DNA from 3 places in the Paenibacillus sp. YPG26 genome. Region 1 is predicted to be linked to each of the others. Evidence: riboswitches for the same ligand, from Rfam matches in the RefSeq annotation. Region 1 holds a riboswitch; each other region holds the start of a gene.
What was found. Region 1 has a riboswitch for cyclic di-AMP ahead of LDO05_RS10455 (CAP domain-containing protein). Riboswitches for the same ligand answer to the same signal wherever they lie in the genome.

Region 1 (4,252 bases):
GAACACCTTAGCACCCGCAACCTTTAGCTGAGAGAATAATATGGAGCCTTGGTAAGGAGCTGTCTGTATGCCGCACACGGTGCGGGCGAGCACCTTCCCTTGTTCATAAAGTGGAGCTACCAGTCCATAAGAAATGCCGCGATGCTCGGCGCATTCACCAACTGCGTAGATATTCGGGATACTGGTCTCCATGAAATCGTTCACGATAATACCGCGATTCACCAAAATGTTGCTTCTTGAAGCCAATTCCACATTTGGCTGGATACCGACCGCCATGATCACCAGATCAGCTGAAATATGCGATCCATCGGAGAAGCGCAGCCCCGAAGCCCTCCTTCGTCCCGTAACTCGGGTAGTATTCTTATCCAGAAGGAAGCTCATCCCCTGTACCTCAAGCTTCTCTTGAAGCATCCGGGCCGCAGTCCTGTCCAACTGGCGGTTCATCAGAAAGGGGGAATTGTGGACGACCTCAACCCTCATGCCTTGATTAAGTAGTCCCCGTGCTGCCTCAAGACCTAATAATCCTCCACCGATCACTGCTGCTTTGCGATATGTCCGGGCTGATTCGATAATCTGAAGGCAATCTGTGATATTACGGAAGGCCATTACGCCAGGCATGTCGGCACCCGGTAGAGGAAGCATGAAGGGCAGGGAGCCTGTAGCTAGAATCAGCACATCATACCTGCGAATTCTCCCGGAATCTGACAGTACGGTCATCTTCTCAGGATCTATACAAGTGATCTTCTCTCCGGCATACAGCTGAATTCCGTGTTTGGCATACCAATCCCAATCATGGAGAATAATCTCCTGGATCCCTGAATCTCCTTGGAGCACTTTAGATAGCAGAATGCGGTTATAATTGGGATAGGGTTCGCTTCCGAACACTGTAATTTCAAATTCATTCGGTGCAAGCTTCAAGATTTCTTCAATGCACCTCACTCCCGCCATTCCATTGCCTATCATCACAAGTCTTTTTGTCATCTACACTCACTCCAATGTAAGTAAACCTAACTAAATTCTGAATTTACTTTAATGTTAGTTTCTATAACATAGATGATAAATTTCCATTTATAAATACTAATTTTTAACAAATATAGCCTTAGTAACAATGTATAGTCAACATTTATGTTAGGTAATATGACATTTGTTATTTGTATTAATCCTATTTTTAATTTTTATCAGCAAATAGTTAACTATAGTTGTTATAGTTATGTCATAAATCTTATGTATAAAGCAAACAGGCTCTTCCGGCACAATGCCGAAAGAGCCATACGATAACAATATGCCTGTTCTACAGATTCTTGGCAGAGAAAGTATCCCCGCCTTCTATACGACCAGTCTCGAAGCCTTTGTAGAACCATCTTTTCCTCTGCTCGGAGGTCCCATGGGTGAAGCTCTCTGGCACTACATAACCTCTTGCCTGCTTCTGCAATGTGTCATCCCCCACTGCACTGGCTGCAGTCAAAGCTTCATCCAGATCGCCTTCCTCCAGCACACCCATCCCTTGAGCACGGTTGGCCCATACACCAGCCAAATAATCTGCCTGAAGCTCGAACCGTACAAGATACTTGTTGAATTCAGCTTCACTCAGCTTCTGCCTAAGGGGCATGACTTTGTCACTTGTTCCAAGCAGAGTCTGCACATGGTGTCCAACCTCATGGGCGATCACATAAGCCATAGCGAAATCACCTGGCGCATTGAACTTCTGCTTAAGCTCGTCATAGAAGCTCAGATCAATATACAGCTTCTGGTCTCCAGGACAATAGAACGGGCCTACCGATGATCCTGCTGTCCCGCAAGCCGACTGCACACTGTTCGTATACAGCACCAGAGTCGGGTTCTGATATCTAAGCCCTTCCTCCCTGAACACTTCTGTCCATACATCCTCAGTATCAGCAAGCACGACCGAGACGAAATCCTTCATCTCCTGTTCTTGCTGTGTAGGGGTATATGCAGAATTAGAATCTGTTCCTGACCCCGTCATATTGCTCAAGAGGTCACCGCCATTCCCGCCAAGCAAAGTGACGAGCAGCATAATAATAATCCCGCCGATTCCCCCGCCTACAAGGGTCTTGCCTCCCATCCCCCTACGGTCTTCGACGTTGGAGCTTCCTCTTCTACCTTTCCACTGCATACGGCAACCTCCCTTATCGCATCCGCCTAGCGCATTTAAGATGTTATAAGTGTTTATACCCGGGAATGGCTGCTGTTCACACTCCATTTACTGGAATCTGCATAAGATTCTCCATCATTGCTGCTTGAATGGTGCCTTATTCGTCGTCACGCGTTAGCTGCTTAGGTTAGTTGTTGATTGTCATGGAAAGTTTTGACCCATGAACTGTCGGGACAGGCGTGCTACAATTTGTAGCGAGCTTGGATCCTCAATCATAGCTACTGCAAATTCTGGGATCCAAGCAAATAAGGCCGAAGCTTAATTTACAAGCACGGGGGACCCATACACTGGGGTGAAGCCATTCCATGGCAGGGTGATTACTCTTTGACCCTAATCCGTCAGCTAACCTCGCAGGCTGTTAAAAGGAGAAATGTACAAATGAAATTACAGAAAAATCTAGTTACAGGCGCACTCGCGCTTAGCCTATTCGCAGTCACCGGTGCGGCATCAGCATCTGCAGCCGCAGATACCACCACAGAGAATTACAACAAGGTCTGGTCTTACAGCACGAACCAAAGCTTTTCATGGAGTCATGTACTGCAGCAGCTCAGAACTATGAATAACCAAGCATCCGCTGCGACTAAAGCTCAAGGCACTACCGGGAACCAGGCATCGCAGAAGACCAAGAGTAACACCCATACTACGCAGAACAACACGAACACTGCCAAGACTGGCACATCCGAATCCGCCTATGCAGATCAAGTGGTAGCTCTCGTTAATCAGGAACGTGCCAAAGCGGGTGTAAAGCCGCTGGCTGCTGATAAAGCACTGACTGTTATGGCGCTTGACAAAGCCAAAGATATGTATAACAACGGCTACTTTGACCATAATTCACCTACCTACGGATCCCCTTTTGATATGATGAAATCGTATGGTATTCGTTACACTTATGCAGGCGAGAACATTGCCAAGGGCCAGAAGAACCCCGCCGAGGTTATGAAAGCATGGATGAACAGCCCTGGACACAAGCAGAATATTCTAAGTCCTAACTTCACCAAGATCGGCGCTGCCTATTATAATGGCGAATGGGTACAAGAATTTATTGCGGACTAATCAAGCTAATTCAATCTTATTACAGCAAGAGACTAACCCGGCTTAGCGGATTAGTCTCTTGTTCTATATTATGAATTTGGAATGATAACTAGGGTCTCCTACAAAAAGATACATGCTTAGCCTGCCTTAATAAGCATATATGTATGACTTAAGTAAGTTACACTTTCTTCTCATCTCTATAGAATACTTGGGCACCGGCAATGCCGGGATGGGTCATCTCATAAGGATCCAGAATCTGATCAAGTTCCTCTTCAGTAAGCACATTATATTTGAGACACAATGCCCTCACAGACTCTCCAGTGAGAATCGCTTCTCTAGCTATTCGGGATACGACCTCATAACCAAGATGTGGGTTCACGGCAGTAATTATGCCTACACTTCTCTCCACATCGGCCTTCGTCTTCTCCGTATTCGCTTCAATCCCTGATAAGCAGAAGTCCGTGAATACCCGGAATGAATTATTCATCATACTGATGGATTGGATAAGATTGAAGACTAATACAGGCTCCATTACGTTAAGCTCAAGCTGCCCAGCTGATGAAGCCAGGCAGATCGTGTGGTCATTGCCGATCACCTGGAACGCGACCTGATTGATCACCTCGGCCATCACCGGATTGACCTTGCCCGGCATAATGGAGGATCCCGGCTGTCTCGCAGGGAGGAAGATTTCGTTAAATCCAACACGGGGGCCTGATGCCATAAGTCTCAGATCATTAGCGATCTTCGACATATTCATCATACATACCTTCAAAGCCGCCGATACTTCGGTATAAGCGTCTGTATTTTGAGTAGCATCAACAAGATGAATAGCTGTTACAAGCGGAAATCCGCTGATCTGTGTCAAATATTCAACTACGAGCTCAATATATTTCGGGTCCGCATTAAGCCCTGTCCCTACGGCTGTAGCGCCCATGTTAACTTCATACAGATGCTGTCTCGAGCTCTCTATCCGAAGAATATCCCTCCCCAGAACCCGATGATAAGCCTCAAATTCTTGTCCAAGGCGGATGGGCACCGCATCCTGCA
Region 2 (4,252 bases), 1.8 Mb from region 1:
AGGCGATTCCGGCAAGAATCGTGCGGTCCACTCGGATGTAAATTCCATTTGAGGGAATGGAGTTTACAGGTTCACAGCATATTTAGTGTATTTGGCTTTGCTAAGAACACGCTTAGCTCCAAGGTAGCGTTTGCTGTAGTAGCTGCTGCTGAGACGGTCAATGTGAATGCCTTTTGAGGAAGAGGCGTGTGCGAATTGGCCGTTTCCAAGGAATACTCCGACATGAGATACACCGGAACCGAAAGTATTAAAGAAGACAAGATCTCCGGCCTTCAATTGGCTCTTCGCCATAACTGGAGAACCCTGATGGAATTGAGCTTTGGATTGACGGGCAAGGGATACGCCCATTTTCTTGAACACATAAGATGTAAATCCGGAACAATCAAACCCACTTGAAGTTACGCCGCCCCATTTATAAGGAGTACCGTATACACTCTTCACCGTGTTAGTTAATGTGGAATCTGCGAATGCGCTGCCTGTTCCTAGTGTGAACAATAATGCCAAGCTCGTTGCCGCTGCTGCTAGTTTCTTTCTCAAGTTGTTATGCTCCTTCCAATGCCTGCGAGGTTAGCTTGAGGATTCGGTTGAAGGTTCCCTATGACCCCTCTGATGCAAGATCAATTCACCCATAACTGGTTCCCCCGTTTCCCAGGTGCGTGGGAATTCGGCTGGTTTGTTGGTTTAGTGCACCTGTGCTGAAAATCCGCAAGATACGGGATTTCAGGACCCAGCGTTCACGGGAAGCGATAGTATGACTTTCGTATGATCATCATATACAGACTTCGTGACGCTCCGACATAGGACAGTAATAATTACAAAGTTGTTACTAATTACTTGCCTATTGTACCAAAGGGCCCAAGCTTTGGCAAGTTTGTTTTACACTTTTTTTGTCAAGATAACGGTTTATTTGTCGAAAAATTGGCTAATACTATATTATTAGTCTAATTATATACAGACAAAAGCCCGCATCGATTCCGGCAAGAATCAATACGGGCGATGCCAAGGGAACTGCTTATCTTACATCAATTGTTGTCTTTGGAGGAATCGGCAACAGATTGAAATACTTCGTTGCTCATAATACGCTTAGCTCCAACGTAGCGGTTGGTGTAGTAGCTGTCACTCAGCTTGCTGATGGTAACGCCTTTTGAGGAAGAGGCGTGTGCGAATTTGCCATTACCTACAAATACACCTACGTGTGACACACCATTACCAAAAGTATTGAAGAATACCAGATCTCCGGCTTTCAGTTCATCTTTCGATACGGCCTTACCCATCTTGAATTGGGCGCCCGATTGGTGAGGAAGGTCTATTCCCAGTTTGTCAAATACATACATCGTAAAGCCTGAGCAATCGAAGCCATTCGTGGAGGTTCCACCTGACTTATAATCTGTGCCAATCACTTTGTCCACGACTTTGTCCAGCTTGGAGTCAGCGAAAACGCTTCCAGTCCCAAGGGTGAATAAAATGGACATTGATACTGCTGCAACCACAAGTTTCTTCTTCAAAAGCGGTTAAACTCCTTCCAATGCCTGCGAGGTTAGCTTAAGGATTCGGTTGAAGGTCCCCTATGATCCCTCTGTTGCGAGATCAATTCACCCAAGATGGTTCCCCCGTTTCCCGGTGCTGGGAATTCGGCTTGATATCTGTGCACCTATAACAAGAATACGACATTAAAGTCGAATCTCCTGCTTGTGACAAAAAAATAATTACAATGTTGTTACTGTCTGTTCATAATTCACATTGTAGCAAGGCAGGTATCTTTTGGCAATGGTTACTTGCGAGATTTCCAGGCCGGTTGAAACAGGAAAGGCCTCCGCAGATCTGCGGAGGTCTTGGGGGGCGTAGAGTTAGAGGAGACCGAAGGAGATTCAATTCTTCTCATTCCAAAGGTGATATTGGGAGGAAATATGCCAAATACTGAGAAGTGAACGGATGAAAGGATAGGATTGCTGAAGGATAAGTGCCAGAAATCCGGTCCAGATCCAGGAGACGGTACTAAAAGCGCCGAACAGGAGCAGGGTTACCCCGCCCAGGCAGAGGGATATGCCTATAACGGTAAGCAGCTGCCGCAAGCAGCTTAGCATAGAGGGGAGCATTCCCCGGCCAAAAATATAACCGAACTTGGCGTACAGAAGAAGCTGATGAATCAAATAGCCATAAATCAGCCATCCCAGAATATATATAGCCGTATAGAGAAGTGGATATCCGCCAGACTGTATGCCCTGTACAAGGAGATCCAGCAGCTTGGGTCCGAGCCAGTAAGCGGGACCAAGTACGAGAAGGAGCTCTATCAGGTAAAAGACGGTGACCGGCTTCCACAGCCTGCCGATCCCCTGGAAGAATACCAGACCGGCCCCGTCCGGGGTTAATGGACGAAGTCCATAGAGAATTCCGGCCTGAATGAGCGGGGTCAGCAGCATGCGCAGAATGAACATGCCGGCCAGAAGCCAGAAATACAGATGAACCTCGGAGCTGTATTTGAGCTCCAGCTGACCTTCAATCAGAAATAGAATGCGGCTTAGCTCGCCCGGCGCCGGATCCGGGTAGCGCTGCAGCAGCGGTATAATGGCAGAATTGATCAGCCGGTAGAGAAATACACCCCAGAGCAGCTGATAGAGGAACAGGATAATGACGACCGGGAACTGATCTTTGGTACTTTGCCATCCGTTACGAATGTATCTCACTCTATTGTCACCTCACCATGAGAGCAATCCAAGTAGGGACTCCACTACTTTGGTTATGCCCAGATTCCACCGCGTTCCGGTCTTCTCTTCCACTTCTGCTTTCAGATAATTGTTAATATGCTTGTTCTCCAGCACCAGGGTGTAGCGGGGATCGATCATTGCCCAGGCCAGCGGCTCCTTGTACTGCAGCTTGTAGACAATCTGGTTCTCATCACCCTTCCAGATCTTGCGCACAAGATGTCCGTCTTTGTAGCTGAACAGGACGGGAACCTCCGGATAGCTGCCGCCGAGTCGGCTGATCTTCACGACAGACTCATATAGGGGGCCGGGAGTCTTCTGTACTTGGTTCACGGTGATGGAATCAACCGAGTAATTTATCATTTGCCCGCTGTATACATACTGATTGAAATAATCCTTCCAGGACTGCCCGGTCACCTGCTCCACGACTCTTTGGAAATCCGAGGTTGTCGGGTGCTTGAAGCGGTATTTGCTGCTGTAGCGGGCCAGGATCTTGTTCATGGTTCCTGCTCCAACCTGCCGTTCAATGCCGAGCAGTACGAGCTTGCCGCGGGTATAGACATTTTGGGCATAGATATCGGAGGATCCGTATTTCCAGGATTCCAGAGGCAGCGCGGCTGGATGGTTCACGAAGCTGGCCTGAACAGGCAGATTGGGCTGAATTCCATAGGCGCTCTCCATGAGTTTGTCTTCAGCGTAAGAAGTGAATCCCTCATCCAGCCAGGCTTCTTCGAATTCGTTACTTGCGATCATGCCGTAAAAATATTGGTGTCCGATCTCGTGCACCACGGTTCTCTCCAGCTCATACCCAGGTGAGAGCGAAGTCGCTCCAAAGGCAGTTACGAGGGTCGGATACTCCATTCCGCCTGCCCCATTGCCGCTTGCCGGGGGAACCACGATGGACAGGGTCGAGTAAGGATAACGGCCATACCATTTGCTGTAGGAAGACAAGGCAGCCTTAGCCGCATAGAAATAGCGGTCCTTAAGGTCCTTATGCAGCGGATCGAGATACAGCTTGATCCGGACACCCGGGACCTCGGCCGAGGAGAATGGCTCCTCCGCATAGACAAAGTCCGGGGAAGCCGCCCAGGCAAAGTCATGCACATCATCGGCATAGAACTGGTAGATCTTGCGATTCTGCTTGACCGCTGCGGTCTTGGTGGGAAAGCCGGTCGCTGCGACGATATAGGAGCTTGGCACATTGATCCGTACACTGAAGATCCCGAAGTCGGAGTAGAACTCCGAGCTTCCGTGGTATTGATGCAGGTTCCAGCCTTCGGAGGCGCGGCCGCGGGTTCCGGCTGGCTCATACACACTTATTTTGGGGAACCACTGCCCGGCCATCACGAAGTTATCCGCGGTGCCCATGCGGGCGAATACCTTGGGAAGCTGGACCTCAAAGCTCATGAGAATAGTTATGCTCTCTCCGCCCTGAACGGGGCGGGGAAGCCGAACCTTGACCAGAGTCTGGTCTTTCGTATTGCCATCATCAGGCTGTACATACTGAAGACGGTGAATCAGGGAGATCCCATCGGTGGTCCGGATTCCAG
Region 3 (4,252 bases), 1.8 Mb from region 1:
CCTCTGTCAGGAAGGCATGCTTGCATCCGGGCACCTTCGCAGCCACAATCTTGCGGATCCGCTCTCCGGCATGATCCGGGTCTGTTAGAATAATAACACCCCTGCGCTCTTGTGCGAGCTTGATCTTTCTAATGACAGCCGGACCAATGGCTGACCCGCCAGTCTCAATCGTATCGGCCTCTACCGCTCTCTTGACGGCAACCGTATCGTCCCGGCCTTCTACTACAATGACCTCCTTGATCATGGACGCCACCCTTTCCACCACAGCTTTATAATAAAAGAAAAGCACCCTTAGGCGCCTGTTCTCTTGTTCACTTCGTCCGACTGCTTAATCAAACTGTCTGTATTTCCGATATATTAAGTATCAGAATAACAAAAAGAAGAGGAAGGCTCCTCTTCTTATCATATACATATTAACCATCTGTAATGGTACCTTATTCCACGTCCAAAGTAAATGTCAGTACAGATTGGATTAGTTCAATTCCGGTTTGACAGGACCAATCACGTAGACCGTGCGTCCCTTCTTGCGGCCAAAGTTATTGGCAGCCTTCAAACTATCATAATACACATCAATTTTGTTGCCTTTAATGGCGCCGCCTGTATCCTCCGCTCTGCGGAAGCCCACACCTTCAATATAGACCCACCAGCCCATTGGAATCACTTTGGTATCTACCGCAATGGTTCTTCCTTCGCTTACGCGGGTTCCAGAAGCTGTCCTGGTACCAATACCGTCCTCTTCAGAAGAGTAAGCAGTTAAGGATACGTTCTTCAGCACCTTTTTATATTTAAACTGCACGCCGCCCTTTTTGATACTGTTGTTCTGGCTGATCTTCACAGCCTGGGAGGAACGGTCAATGCTCGCTGCTAGAACTTGGGTCTTTGGCTTCGTGCCTACAGCCAATACTTTTGTGGATGGCTGCTTCTCAACGGACTTATTAACCAACCGTTTCGATACGAACTCACCATCTTGATATACCTTCTCAATTTCGTGAACCACAACACCCGTGCGGCCCTTCTGAACCAGCTTGGTCTTGCCCTTCTCCAAGGAGGGATCCGAAGTCTTGACGAAGGTGTAAGGAATGCTCTCTGTTCTCTTCAGGATATGCTTATCAACCCTGACGATACGAATATGCAGATCCGATTGAATCGGACTGTTCAAGGAAGGATACACCTTATCTTCGCTTGATACAGATACGCCCAGCTTGGAGATAGCCTCCTGAACATTGTCCGCTGTAGTAAGGTGTTGATTAGTCACGCCATCCGCTGTGACTTTAACCGGAACCACACGGTCGATGAAGAGCTGATTCCCATCTTGAAAAGTACTGCTAAGGGATGGTGAACCGTTCTCTCCGACATTCAGGTTAGCTTCTTGCTGTTCCAGCACTTGATCTGGCTTCGTCTCCGGCGTGCCGGCAGACTGCGTTGTGCCATCTGCAACCAAGTAGATGCTCTTGTCAGCCTGGATGTAGAACCAAGCCATTACGCTGACAAGCAATGCGACGGTGATGATGCCTCCAACTATAATTTGACGCTTGTTCTCTTGCTTCCATCGCAACGCGTAAGACATGCTGGATGATCGTGAACCATGGGTAGTTTCTTTAGGTCCGAAAAAGCCCACTTCTTACGTCCTCCTTCATAGCCCCGCCGTCTAAGATCGACTCATATAGAATTTGACGCGACTATATACCGTTTTTTACGAAATGCTGAAATACCCGCATTCCGCATCCTGCTCCAGCCTGTTAGGCTCCTCCTGTCATACCACTGTATGACCGTCCTATCACCTTTATTCAAAACAAAAAGAAGCCTAGAGAAAGAGTTTAAGAGGATCTCTTTCGTGGCTTCCGGCTGACTAAAGGAATGTAGGATGCACGAGTATGCCTCTCTCTTCATACGCTTACGAGGTTAGCTGTCGGGTTCGGGCGTAGAGAGCTGCCCTATCTTAGTTCATCCGCTCATGGCGCAATGACCTTGAATTCACCCCAAAGACCCGTAAAGAAATCAAATACGGAACATTCATTCTTCAGAATAACCGTATTGGTTCCCCCGTTCTCCGGTGAGGGAGATTCAGCGAGACTGGTTCTTGGAACCTTGTAATTGACTGTGTAAGCGGGCTAAAGCCATGTAAATGAATCCAATTCTTAGTGAAATTCACTTAGCTAGCAAAATCACGCCGCTTTACAAACTTAACAAATCAATTACTGAAAAGATTCTATCCTGTTTATATGCATGTTGTAAAGCAGGAATCAACTAGTTTTTTTAAATATTTGGTTAATATTTTGTAATAATCACCCTTTTATTGATTAAAAACAATTAATCTTTCCGAAATACTCTTTATTTCACCACTTTTACTCCCGATTTCAGCGAATACCAAATAGTTCCAGCGCATTTTTGGTTGTTATATCAGCTAATTCCTCCAGAGAAATGCCTTTAAGCTCAGCTGCCATTTCCGCTACAAGCCGCACATGGGCCGACTCATTTCTCTTGCCCCGGAATGGATGCGGAGTCAGGTAGGGAGAGTCGGTCTCGACCAGCAGACGGTCATCCGGAATCTGTACTAATACTTCCTTCGGCTGTTTGGCATTCTTGAAAGTAACAGGCCCCCCGAAGGAAATATGGAATCCCATATCCAGACACATCTTGGCCGTCTCCCAGCTGCCCGAGAACGAATGCATAATACCGCCAACCTCACTGGCCTTTTCCTCCCTCAGGATTCGAACCACATCCTCGTGCGCATCCCGGTTATGAATAACGATGGGCATGTTCAGACTGCGGGCAAGTCCAATTTGCTTGCGGAATACAGCGTGCTGGACATCCTTCGGTGAGGTATCCCAATAATAATCCAGCCCAATCTCTCCGATAGCCACGACCTTCTTATGTCCACAGAGCTCTGCTATCCATTCCAGATCTCCATCCTTCATCGTTATTGCATCCTGTGGATGCCATCCAACGGCAGCGTAGATGAACTCATAAGCTTCAGCCAGCTTCATGGTGGAAGGAATCGTCTCCCGATTAAATCCGACATTAACCATCCGGGTCACCCCCTGCTCCACTGCGCGGGCAATTACCTCTTCGCGATCCTCGTCGAACTGCGGAGCATCCAAATGGGTGTGTGTGTCAAATAGCATGGTGAAATAACCTCCTTTAGCTTATCTGCAAATTAAATAATCGGACTGTTTCTTCAGGCAGCAGATGAGCTACTGCACGCAGCTTATCTTCCGGGTAGTACATGTGGTATTTACCACGGTGAATTCCGCTGATGGAACGAACAATGTCAGATACCTCCGAAATTTCACGCAGCCTGTCTTGGCGGTCTAGCAGCAAAATTTGTTTCTTGGAGTCATCTTCAGGCCGGAACACATCATAGGGAAGATCCGTCGGAAAATCAATCTCCAAATCGTAATTAGGATCAAGTCCTAAATCCCGGAAGATACGGCGCATTCCATCAATCATTTCCATATCTAGCATTTCCAGTTCAGTATATTTATACAGCCTCCGATCAATGAAACGGGAGCAAAGATCTGCTAGCAGCCCATCATCTTCACGTCTCCATTGGACAAATGTGGTCTGCACCAATGCTTCATCAAGCTGTAAATATTCTTCTACGGTTAGATCCCGATTAAAGAGGCCTGGCAAAGGGTCAGGCAGAAAGGAGAACCTGAATCCATTCTGATGAAGTTCCTTCGCCCTACGGAAGATCTGACGCAGTATAATTTCGGAGCTCCGGGTAACCGGGTGGAAATATACCTGCCAGTACATTTGATATCTGGACATCAGATAATCCTCCACGGCATGCATTCCTGACTCCTTAACCACCACCCTGCCTTGAAAAGGACGAAGCATTCTTAAAATCCGGTCGATGTCTATCGTGCCGTAGTTAACACCGGTGAAATAAGCATCCCGCAGCAGATAATCCATACGGTCCGCATCAAGCGGGCTCGACACCAGATTGACCACAATGGCTTTATCATAGTCCTTACGTATCACTGAGGCGACCTTCTCCGGGAAGTCATCCCCTTCCCTTCTAAGCACCCTATTGACCTCGGTATCCCCAAGCACAATCTTGCAGGTCCAATCCTCGTGATTCATATGGAAGGCTTCTTCAATAGAATGAGAGAACGGGCCATGCCCAAGATCATGCAGAAGAGCCGCGCACAAGGCAACCTGCTTCTCCTCCAGGGGCCAATCGGGATAAGAGGATCTCTCAAATTGGGAGATAATCCTGCGCGTAATTTCATAGACCCCTAGTGAATGA

Region 2: another riboswitch for cyclic di-AMP. It lies ahead of LDO05_RS00495 (C40 family peptidase); the one in region 1 lies ahead of LDO05_RS10455 (CAP domain-containing protein).
Region 3: another riboswitch for cyclic di-AMP. It lies ahead of LDO05_RS00140 (resuscitation-promoting factor); the one in region 1 lies ahead of LDO05_RS10455 (CAP domain-containing protein).

Annotation. Positions count from the first base shown of each region.
Region 1 is NZ_CP084530.1:2,225,866-2,230,117, forward strand. Features, by position in the region: gene nirB (nitrite reductase large subunit NirB) at 1-981, opposite strand, end outside; gene ypfJ (KPN_02809 family neutral zinc metallopeptidase) at 1,292-2,134, opposite strand; cyclic di-AMP (ydaO/yuaA leader) riboswitch at 2,413-2,545, shown strand; gene LDO05_RS10455 (CAP domain-containing protein) at 2,552-3,226, shown strand; gene aspA (aspartate ammonia-lyase) at 3,384-4,252, opposite strand, start outside.
Region 2 is NZ_CP084530.1:100,842-105,093, forward strand. Features, by position in the region: gene LDO05_RS00490 (C40 family peptidase) at 64-537, opposite strand; cyclic di-AMP (ydaO/yuaA leader) riboswitch at 542-680, opposite strand; gene LDO05_RS00495 (C40 family peptidase) at 1,023-1,505, opposite strand; cyclic di-AMP (ydaO/yuaA leader) riboswitch at 1,512-1,647, opposite strand; gene LDO05_RS00500 (hypothetical protein) at 1,869-2,684, opposite strand; gene LDO05_RS00505 (M1 family metallopeptidase) at 2,697-4,252, opposite strand, start outside.
Region 3 is NZ_CP084530.1:26,469-30,720, reverse strand. Features, by position in the region: gene rnmV (ribonuclease M5) at 1-244, opposite strand, end outside; gene LDO05_RS00140 (resuscitation-promoting factor) at 473-1,618, opposite strand; cyclic di-AMP (ydaO/yuaA leader) riboswitch at 1,876-2,080, opposite strand; gene LDO05_RS00135 (TatD family hydrolase) at 2,358-3,125, opposite strand; gene LDO05_RS00130 (HD domain-containing protein) at 3,142-4,252, opposite strand, start outside.